Regions from separate parts of the Bacillus sp. JJ1533 genome, predicted to be linked through region 3. Evidence: a T-box and tRNA genes for the amino acid it is inferred to sense, from the RefSeq annotation. Region 3 holds a T-box; the other regions hold tRNA genes.

What was found. A T-box is a leader RNA that pairs with one kind of tRNA and senses whether it is charged. The one in region 3 lies ahead of argS (arginine--tRNA ligase), so its partner is inferred to be a tRNA-Arg.
Region 1: it encodes a tRNA-Arg, which carries the amino acid that the T-box ahead of argS (arginine--tRNA ligase) is inferred to sense. The anticodon was not compared.
Region 2: it encodes a tRNA-Arg, which carries the amino acid that the T-box ahead of argS (arginine--tRNA ligase) is inferred to sense. The anticodon was not compared.

What each region holds. Positions count from the first base shown of each region.
Region 1 covers NZ_JBALOV010000039.1:120,191-123,475, reverse strand. Annotated here, with positions in the region: gene whiA (DNA-binding protein WhiA) at 1-613, shown strand, start outside; gene V7138_RS21260 (HPr family phosphocarrier protein) at 748-1,005, shown strand; gene clpP (ATP-dependent Clp endopeptidase proteolytic subunit ClpP) at 1,048-1,638, opposite strand; tRNA gene V7138_RS21250 (tRNA-Arg) at 1,894-1,965, shown strand; gene V7138_RS21245 (hypothetical protein) at 2,161-2,337, opposite strand; gene rpoN (RNA polymerase factor sigma-54) at 2,539-3,285, shown strand, end outside.
Region 2 covers NZ_JBALOV010000022.1:84,329-87,613, reverse strand. Annotated here, with positions in the region: gene V7138_RS11115 (DUF4179 domain-containing protein) at 1-400, shown strand, start outside; gene V7138_RS11110 (DUF3231 family protein) at 441-1,448, opposite strand; RNA gene ssrS (6S RNA) at 1,677-1,871, shown strand; tRNA gene V7138_RS11100 (tRNA-Arg) at 1,992-2,065, shown strand; gene V7138_RS11095 (hypothetical protein) at 2,132-2,275, opposite strand; gene V7138_RS11090 (DUF1801 domain-containing protein) at 2,466-2,888, opposite strand; gene V7138_RS11085 (hypothetical protein) at 2,929-3,195, opposite strand; partial or broken gene V7138_RS11080 (DUF4181 domain-containing protein) at 3,253-3,285, opposite strand, start outside.
Region 3 covers NZ_JBALOV010000026.1:222,125-225,409, forward strand. Annotated here, with positions in the region: gene argS (arginine--tRNA ligase) at 1-1,484, opposite strand, end outside; T-box leader at 1,526-1,736, opposite strand; gene V7138_RS14340 (M48 family metallopeptidase) at 1,898-3,160, shown strand.

The DNA of each region.
Region 1 (3,285 bases), on a different contig from region 3:
TGAAATTTCTCCAGCACTTATTGCGAAGAAATGCTGCAAGCGGTCCTATTTACGTGGGGCTTTTTTAGCAGGAGGATCTGTAAATAACCCTGAAACATCCTCGTACCATCTTGAGATTTTTTCATTATATAAAGAACATAATGATTCTCTTTGTGAATTAATGAACGTTTTTGATCTCAATGCGAAAACATTAGAACGAAAAAAAGGCTTTATTACGTATTTAAAAGAGGCAGAAAAAATCACAGAATTCCTCAATGTTATCGGTGCTCACCAGGCGTTACTCCGATTTGAGGATGTACGTATTGTGCGGGATATGCGAAATTCAGTGAACCGTCTCGTGAATTGTGAAACGGCAAACCTAAATAAAACAATTGGTGCATCGATTCGTCAGGTGGAAAATATCCGCTATATTGATGAAACAGTCGGACTTGGTATTTTACCTGATAAGTTAAGAGAAATTGCTGAGCTTCGGGTTGCCTACCAGGAAGTCACCTTAAAAGAGTTAGGCGAAATGGTCACGTCCGGGAAGATTAGTAAATCAGGTATTAACCACCGACTTCGCAAGATTGATGAAATTGCCGATAAGTTACGGGCAGGCCAATCCATCAAGTGAGCCGTTTTGCTCACTTGGAATAAAATAAAGCGCTGTCATTTTGAAACCTTTTTGGTTCATTTACGTATGAATAGGAAAATAAGTAGAGAAAACACAACTTTAGAATTCTACACAAATTTGAGGAGGAAGAAAAAATGGTTGAAAGACAAGTTGAGGTAGTATTAAGAACGGGATTACAGGCACGCCCTGCAGCAATGTTTGTCCAAGAAGCAAATAAATTTTCCGCGGACATCTTTTTGGAAAAAGACGGGAAAAAGGTGAATGCAAAAAGCATCATGGGCTTAATGAGTCTAGCAGTTGGATCTGGCGCAACAGTTACGTTAATTGCGGAAGGAAATGATGAAGAAGATGCAGTTGAAGCATTAACGGAATTTGTTCAAAAAGAAGCATAAAAAAATCCTCTCACGATTAAATGTGAGAGGATTTTTTATTTCTTATTTATTGTCTTGCGGGTACATAACTTTGTCGATTAATCCATATTCCATTGCTTTTTCGGCAGTCATGAAGTTATCGCGGTCAGTATCTTTTTCAATAACCTCTAATGGCTGGCCAGTACGCTCAGCTAAAATTTTGTTTAGCTTGTCGCGTAGGAATAAGATACGCTTAGCCGCAATTTCTATTTCAGTTGCTTGCCCTTGAGCACCACCAAGCGGTTGGTGAATCATGACTTCACTATTTGGAAGTGCAAAACGCTTGCCTTTTTCACCAGCTGCAAGTAAGAAAGCACCCATTGATGCTGCCATACCGATACAAATCGTAGAAACCTTTGGTTTGATGAATTGCATTGTGTCATAAATCGCCATACCAGCCGTGATGGAACCACCTGGGCTGTTGATGTATAGAGAAATATCTTTTTCTGGATCCTCAGCTGCTAGGAACAATAACTGAGATACGATTGAGTTTGCAACATTATCATCAATCGCACTTCCAAGCATGATAATACGGTCTTTTAATAAACGTGAGTAGATGTCATATGCACGCTCACCACGGTTTGTTTGTTCAATAACTGTAGGGATTAAATTCATTTTTCTTCCTCCTTTAAACAAATTAAAAGGTTTGTTATGTATTTCCATCATACAATTAAGGTCAGTAAAGGTCAAACAATTCGCTTTACTAATTTATAGTATTCTACAAACGTTTATCCCATACCTTTTTAAGCAGGGAAAAAAACAAAATTTCATACGTATTCCATCATAACCGATTTGGAGAGATTTAAACATACTTCTTGCAATCAAAAGCGTTCTATCCTATAATGATGAGTGCAGTTTCATTAAAGACATGCCCTCGTAGTGTAGTGGATAGCACAAGAGATTCCGGTTCTCTTATCGTGGGTTCGAATCCTGCCGAGGGCGCTATAAAAACTGACCAGAGAATATCTCTGGTCAGTTTTTTGTTTAATGTGGTATTCGTGCCTTTACTTGCTGGAAATCGAACGAAAAGGGAACGTAAAAGGTTTAATCTTACCTTCCTCAACCTAAAATCTAGTAAAACTGGAACGAATAAATCCAACCCTGGTGCAATTTCATATTCCCTTTACTTTAAACCACTTAGTTATCCTTATACCCCAATGTCCCATCATACACATCCTCATCAACCGGATTCACAGCCCACATTGTTTGGATGGGGTCAAATTCTGATGCAAATTCTTCTTTGTTTTTATTTTCCTTCGCCTCGTTCAAAGTCCCAGTAACTGGGCCAGTGTACATGATTTCATTCTTTTTCAACAATAATCACCTCTTTAAGGTAGAATCTTTCAAAAAATGTTTTAAAATGCGTGCTAAAATTTAACTTTTTCGATACGATAGAAGTAAGATAAAATAAACCATATATTCATTCAATCAAACTACATTGATAAAATAACGAATAAAAAGTAAACGCTTCCAAAAATAAAACAATTCAAAGAAAGGGGGAGACCTTGAGTGAATATGCAAACTGGACTTTTTCAACAACAATCTTTAAAGCTAGTCATGACAAAGGAATTAACACAGGCGATAACTCTTTTACAATACTCAGCTTTGGATTTGACTAAATTTCTCGAAGAGCAAACACTAGAAAATCCCCTAATTGATGTAAAACCCACGGATTTTGAACGACCTAAAAAAACGAAAGTTACAAAAGATGGATATACAAATCCAATCGATTATATTGGTAAAAAAGAAACGAGCCTATATGAGCATTTGCTAACACAACTTTCATATATGAAACTAAACAAACAGAGAAAACGGACCATTGAATATATTATTCAGTTACTTGATAGCAATGGGTATTTGTATTTTCCGGTTGAGGAAATTGCAAGGGATCTTAATACAGATACAGAATCTGTTGAAACGGCAATTCACTTTATCCAAAGCTTAGATCCAATTGGGGTAGGTGCAAGGTCCTTACAGGAATGTCTCTTATTGCAATTGAAGTCACTTCCGAAGCGAAACAGTTTAGCGGAAACCATCATACAAGATCATTTTGAACAATTCGCTGAAAAGTCATGGAAGGAAATCGCTAAAGATCTCAATGTAAAGCTTTTTGATATTCAACAGGTCTTTGATTTTATCCAAACGCTTCAACCTAGACCTGGTGCGGCCTTTCATGGTGGGGAAGCACATTACATTGTTCCTGATATTGACATTCAGGTAGAAGACGGTGTGGTCACAATGAGCATGCAAGACTCTTATCTG
Region 2 (3,285 bases), on a different contig from region 3:
AAAAAGCATGACGATTATTCCTTATAAGATTCCTACTGGAATAGGAGCAGTTGAGGAGTTATCCGTTTCATTAAATGAATCACTTCCTGTTGAAATCAATCAAGGTGAGGTTGGGAAAATAACGGTGACGGATGTTGATTTTCTTGATGATAAAACAGTCGTGTATTTTGAATTAAACAGTGAATTTCCATTTGACGATAACTTAACGATGAATCGAACATGGCTAGAATCGAAGGATGACAAGGATTTATCGTTCCAAGACGATCCTTTTGCTCAACGAATTAAAGGAAACTTATTTAAACAAGAATTTAAAACTACGAAAAGTAAGGATGTAAAATTTAAGGCTTATAATATCCCGAACCCAATCGTTTTTGAACCATTCGAAGTCACATTACCTTAAAAAAGAAAAAGTCAGGCCATGGTTAGCCTGACTTTTTTCGTTATTCATTATCTGCAAGTGCCTTTCTATCAACAGCATGTGGTGGTTTTTCAAACCATCCTTCATCAATCATGAGATTAGCACCATCTTCTACATATCTTCCAATATCTAAAATAAACTTACTAAACATCAACCCTAGGTCTCGTCTGCCGTTTAGTGACATTGCATTCGCATAAGACCGAATCTTCATCGAGAACATATCAATTTTATGGAATGTCATTAACTTATCTGAGAATGGTGGAATCGTGGATGCCTCCACCAAATCATCAAGTAAAGGATGACCAGGCAGATTATCCTCGTGAAGCTTCGCTAAACAATCCTTAATATGATCCATGGTAATTTCCTTGCCACGGAGCATAAACTCCTTCACCTTTTTATGATTGGCCACTTGACTGAATCCCATCAATAATCCTTTACTCGCCACATTATTTTCAAGATTATCTTGGAGATGAGCAATTTCTAAAGCATGAAGAGGTCTTACGTCACCAAAGAATCCAGATAGGTAGCTCTGTTTTTCCACAAAACTCACTTCTTTTGGGATTGGAATGACTGGTGGCTTTGTTAAAAATCCTTTTTTCTCTAACGTTTCATTTAATGCAACTAAAAAATCTGTCGTATCTTTGTTAAATCCAAGGACCGTATCTCTGACATCCCGCCTAATCATCATTGGTATTGCTGTGGAGTAAAGACTTAGACCCGCTTTCGCTGTATATTTTAAATAATGAAGATAGAATTCATCTGCAAATAATCTTGGAGCATCTATATTTACATCTTTTTTGACATCAAAACCAATCGGAATCGGGAAATTTTCCTTATTGTAGATCGTCTTAATCTCTTTGACGAATTTTTCACTAAGGCTTTTCGCATGTTTGAGGATTTCCATTGTATCAGGATCCTGGCAATGTTTTTGGTAATAAGTTAATACACAAATTGACATGGTATTTCCCATATAAACGGCCCAAAGTTTCCCCATTTCTGCTGAAGTAAGCTGTTCGTTGTTGGATTTCATTTCCTAAACTCCTCTTTCCTTTTTTATGTAGTATTTTCAAGATAAGCGGAAGTATTCAAATAATGTAGGTTTCCGAAATATTTTTCGACAAAAATCACGATTAGCATCTTGTACGATTGCTGTTTTATCAATGGCACTCCACATTATCAGAAAAGTCATTAGACATAGATCTACATTTTGGATGATTTTTACATTTGATTTCATGGATTCAATCATGTAGTATACATATACAAGCTACATTGTACGTAATCATAATAAAGTTTAACCTTTGAACTGAAATAGGGAGTTTAACATTGAAGCTGGAATGGCAGGCCTTCGTCCATGGCGACCTGAAGGACATACAGGAACGTTTCTGCAAACACCCACTTTGAGGAGTGGTGGTTTTAAACTTTCTTAGGGTATTACGGCAATTGTGGCTTTCCCAATTAAAGATCAATCCATTTTCCGTATGGAGAATGGATTTTTTATTTGGGTTGTAAGTCTTGACCATTCGTGCAAATTAACTTTATAATTATTTTCTGAAGTAGTTTTACATTTCATCATGTCCCAGTAGCTCAGTAGGATAGAGCGACAGCCTCCTAAGCTGTAGGTCGTAGGTTCGATTCCTATCTGGGACGCTAAAGAATAGCCCCTCGATTTGAGGGGCTATTTTTTTACACAAAGAAAAAAGAGGCTTCAAGCCTCTACACTTCCTTTGTCTTCGTCTCTTTTTCAGCATATGCCGAGATACCTTCGCTTATTGTGCGATCGATATCCAGATATGGCTTCCCACGAAGGGCCTTATTTGAAAAAATTTCAATGCTTTCTTCTTTCGTATCCTTTGGCAAACGGAACACCCCCAACATTGGCAAATTTCTACATTAGCCCTATTGTGGGCAATCAGCTCGATGTTCATGCATTTTGTGAACGAACGATTTGAGGTCATGTGAATCCCCCTAATTGGTTATTACTACCATCGCACTCCATTTTGGGGGATAACTAAATTTGATTAACTTTATGTATTTGCATAAGTTTTACTTATTCCGCTGGGTAGGTCTCTCTTAAAAATTTTATAGATTGATGTATAAGCTCTTTCAGCACCTCCACATCGATATCTGAAATTTTGTTGATGTATACACATGCTTTTCCTGTTGTATGTTTACCAAAGTTTTCGAGTAACTCCTCGCGCTTCGTATCGCCTGTTGCAAAATACAAACTAATCTTTGCCTTGCGCGGTGAAAAACCAACAAGCGGCGCATCGCCCTCATGGCCGGACGCATATTTGTAATGGTAGGATCCAAACCCAATAATGCTCGGTCCCCACATTTTGGCTGGATACCCCGATGCTGCTGTAAAAATATCTAAAAGTTTGTATGCATCTTCTTTCTTTTTTGGATTATCGACTTTCTCAATGAATTCAATGACACTTGCATCGTTTTCTTTCGTTTTTAATTCGTACACTTTTTGGCCTCCTTGGTAGTAGTAGGATTGACATTATTTATTAGTTCAAGACGTTGGATGGGGATTCCTGCTTTTTTGGGGCTGGTAATTGGCTAATGGCAAGACGAAGGTTGTGGAAAATGAGGTAGTCTTTTTCTTTTAAATAGGGCAAATAGTACTGCAATGATTGTTCCCCGCGGTATCCCGCTATTCTTCTACCATATTCATCGCTAATTTCCTGATATTTTGGATGTGAATCTGATAGTCTTCCGATCAAACCAGCTAATTTTCTTATTCTAAGTGGGACTTCTAATTCTTTTTTGTTCATTTGCATGCTCCTTTTATTTTTTCTACCATACATTTACTTGAAGTTTACTGTCTATCATTAAAATATCCACCATTTAGCCACACCAAAGAT
Region 3 (3,285 bases):
CTTTTGATAATGGTCGGAAATTCCATGAGGTGCTTGACAACCGACCAGCTATGGGAATCAGAGAGTCCCTTTGCCGGTGCATCCGAACCTGGTGATTTTCGCAGAATAGAGCAAGCTCTAGCATGTGTGTACTGAACATATGGACCAGTCGTACCTTCAAACTTCAGCATATCCTCTAATGAGAATTCAATATTGTTAAGTCGTTCATTTTTTAAATCATGAAAAATAATGGCACCTACACCGACCATTTTTGCAATTTCTTCTTTGTTATCTAAGCTGGGATTTTTAATTTCAATGTTTTGTTTTGCAAGCTCAATTGCTTCCTCGATCACCTCTTCTAACAGAACAATTTTGCCTTTCCGAGTCGACATTTTCTTGCCATCCTTTAAGATGAAGCCGAATGGAACGTGGACCATCTCTTTAGCCCACTCATTTCCCATCTTTTTTAGGACTAGGAAGATTTGTTTAAAATGCAAGCTTTGTTCATGGCCAACCACATAGATTGCCTTCTTGAAATCATAGTGTTCTTGACGATAAATGGCAGCTGTTACATCCCTTGTTGCGTAAAGAGTGGCTCCATCGGATTTCTTAATGAGACATGGAGGAATGTTTTCTTCGGATAAGTCAACGACCTTTGCACCCTCTGACTCGATTAAGAGATGCTTTTTGTTAAGCAAGTCAACAGTCGCGTCCATTTTATCGTTGTAAAAAGCTTCCCCATAATTGGAGTCGAAATTAACATCGAGTAAGGAATAGATCCGAGAAAATTCCTTTAACGATTCCTCTCTAAACCAGCGCCAAAGAGATAATGCTTCCTCATTTCCATCCTCTAGTTTCTTGAAATACAATCTCGCGTCATCTTCCAATTCAGGGTTCGTTTCAGCTTCTTCATGGAAGTGAACATAAAGCTTAAGCAATTCGGTAATAGGTTTTGCTTGAACCGCCTTCTCATCACCCCAACGCTTATATGCAACAATGAGTTTTCCAAATTGTGTGCCCCAGTCCCCAAGATGGTTAATTCGGACTGGCCGATAGCCGCATTTCTCCACAATATTGGCAAGGGAGTTACCAATTACAGTTGACCGCAAATGACCCATCGAAAAAGGCTTCGCAATATTTGGAGAGGAAAAATCAATAGTGATCGCTCCACCTTCCCCAAATTCTAGGCTTCCATAGTCTGCTCCGTCTGAAAGAATTGTTTGGAGGATGTGTTTGCTCACTTCTTGTTTGTTTAGAAAACAGTTCACATATGGACCTTCAGCAACAACTTTTTCAAAAAGTGGGCCTTCTATCGAAACAGCGATTTCCTGTGCTACAATTTGCGGTGCTTTTCTATAGTGCTTCGCAAGTGTAAAGCATGGGAAAGCGAGGTCACCTTGTTCTCGGAACTTTGGTTTTTCAATAAGCTTTACTACTTCCTCAAATGGTAAAATGTCATGAAGATGCTTCGATATTTCTTTGACATACACCTGTAACACGTCCATACTCTTACCTCCCTGATAAAATAAAAAAATCTCGCCTCTATAAAAGAGACGAGATTTTCCCGCGGTACCACTCCAATTGTTCATGATGAACCTGACTTAATAAGTAACGGGTTCCCCCGGCACACCCTACTAGAGGAAGTTCAAGTGTGCTTCTCAGAAGTGCGGTTCATCTTGATTTCACCGTTGGGCTTTCACCATCCCCAACTCGCTATTGGACTACATCAGGACTACTCTCTTCATCATTGAATTTGGATATATTTTATTCATGATACAAAATTGGGTAAAAGAAATCAATAGGTTTTTTCAATGCTTATCTTGTCAAAAATGAAGACATATAAAAGTCATTGTTCTAACTGGCCCCATTTTACACTAAAATACTACTAAGAGGGGTTGTACATAAAGGGGGACAGCTAGTGAAAAAAGTAATCGGTTGGTCACTTGGAATTTATCTTGTTTTTGGGTTATTTATAGCATGGTATTTATTTTTTGGAGCAAATACGGACATCCCTGCCCAGCTAAAAGGTAGCCCGGCAGATCCACAGACATTTATGAATGAACGTCAGCTGTTATTAAGTGAAGAATATTCGCAAATCAGAAACCTGTTGTTTTTCCTGTCTATACCATTCGAGTGGTTAATTTATATTTTCGTCCTGGTGATCGGAATTTCAGCAAAGTTTCGTGATTGGTCAAAAGTATCAACTAAATTTTCAATTTTACAAACGGCGATCTATCTGTTTTGGCTATCCTTGTTAGTTGAAATATTATCATTTCCGCTTTCATGGATAAGCTACAAACTCTCCAAGGCGTATAATATAACCGTTCAATCGACACAAAGCTGGATGAAGGATTTACTTATTGATTTTTGGGTAAATTATGCCTTGATGATCGTCATTGTGGGTGTCTTGTTTTGGTTAATTCGGAGAAATGAAAAAAGATGGTGGTTTCATGCATGGCTTCTGTCGATTCCATTTTCCATGTTTCTCATGTTCGTACAGCCAGTCATAATCGATCCACTTTATAACGACTTTTTCCCATTAACGAATAAAGAATTGGAGACGAAAATTCTTGAATTAGCCAATCGAGCTGATATCCCGGCAGACCATGTATTTGAAGTGAATATGTCTGAAAAGACAAATGCACTAAATGCATATGTAACTGGAATAGGCTCCAATTCTCGGATTGTGCTTTGGGATACAACGCTTCAACGTCTAAATGAAAATGAAATATTGTTCATTATGGCACATGAGATGGGACATTACGTGATGAAGCATATTTATATAGGAATAGCTGGGTATTTGCTCTTAACGTTAGTGGGACTCTTTATAATCAGCAAACTCATGACCTTTATGATTCGTAAATGGGGCCATCTATTTAAAATTTCAAGTGTTAAGGATATTGCAGTTTTACCGGTGTTTTTATTGTTAATCTCTGTTTTAAGTTTTGTATCCGATCCAGTATCAAATGCTGTTTCAAGACACCAGGAAAAGTCAGCTGATTTATATGCACTTGAAATGACCGAAGATAACAAGGCGGCGGTTTCGTCTTTTCAGGAATTATCAAGGGCTGGCTTAAGTCAAGTAAACCCACCATTCCTTGTTAAAATTTTCAGGTATGGTCATCCAACAATGCTTGAAAGAATTACGTATACGAACGAATTTGAAAAAAATGAAAAATAACCAAAATAAGAGCCTTGTTTGCAGAGGAAATTCTGTGAGCAAGGCTTTTTTATAATTATGTTGTTATAGTACAGAATTACCATTTTAAAAATTGTTATATAAAAATTTCAGAAAAATGTTCCATT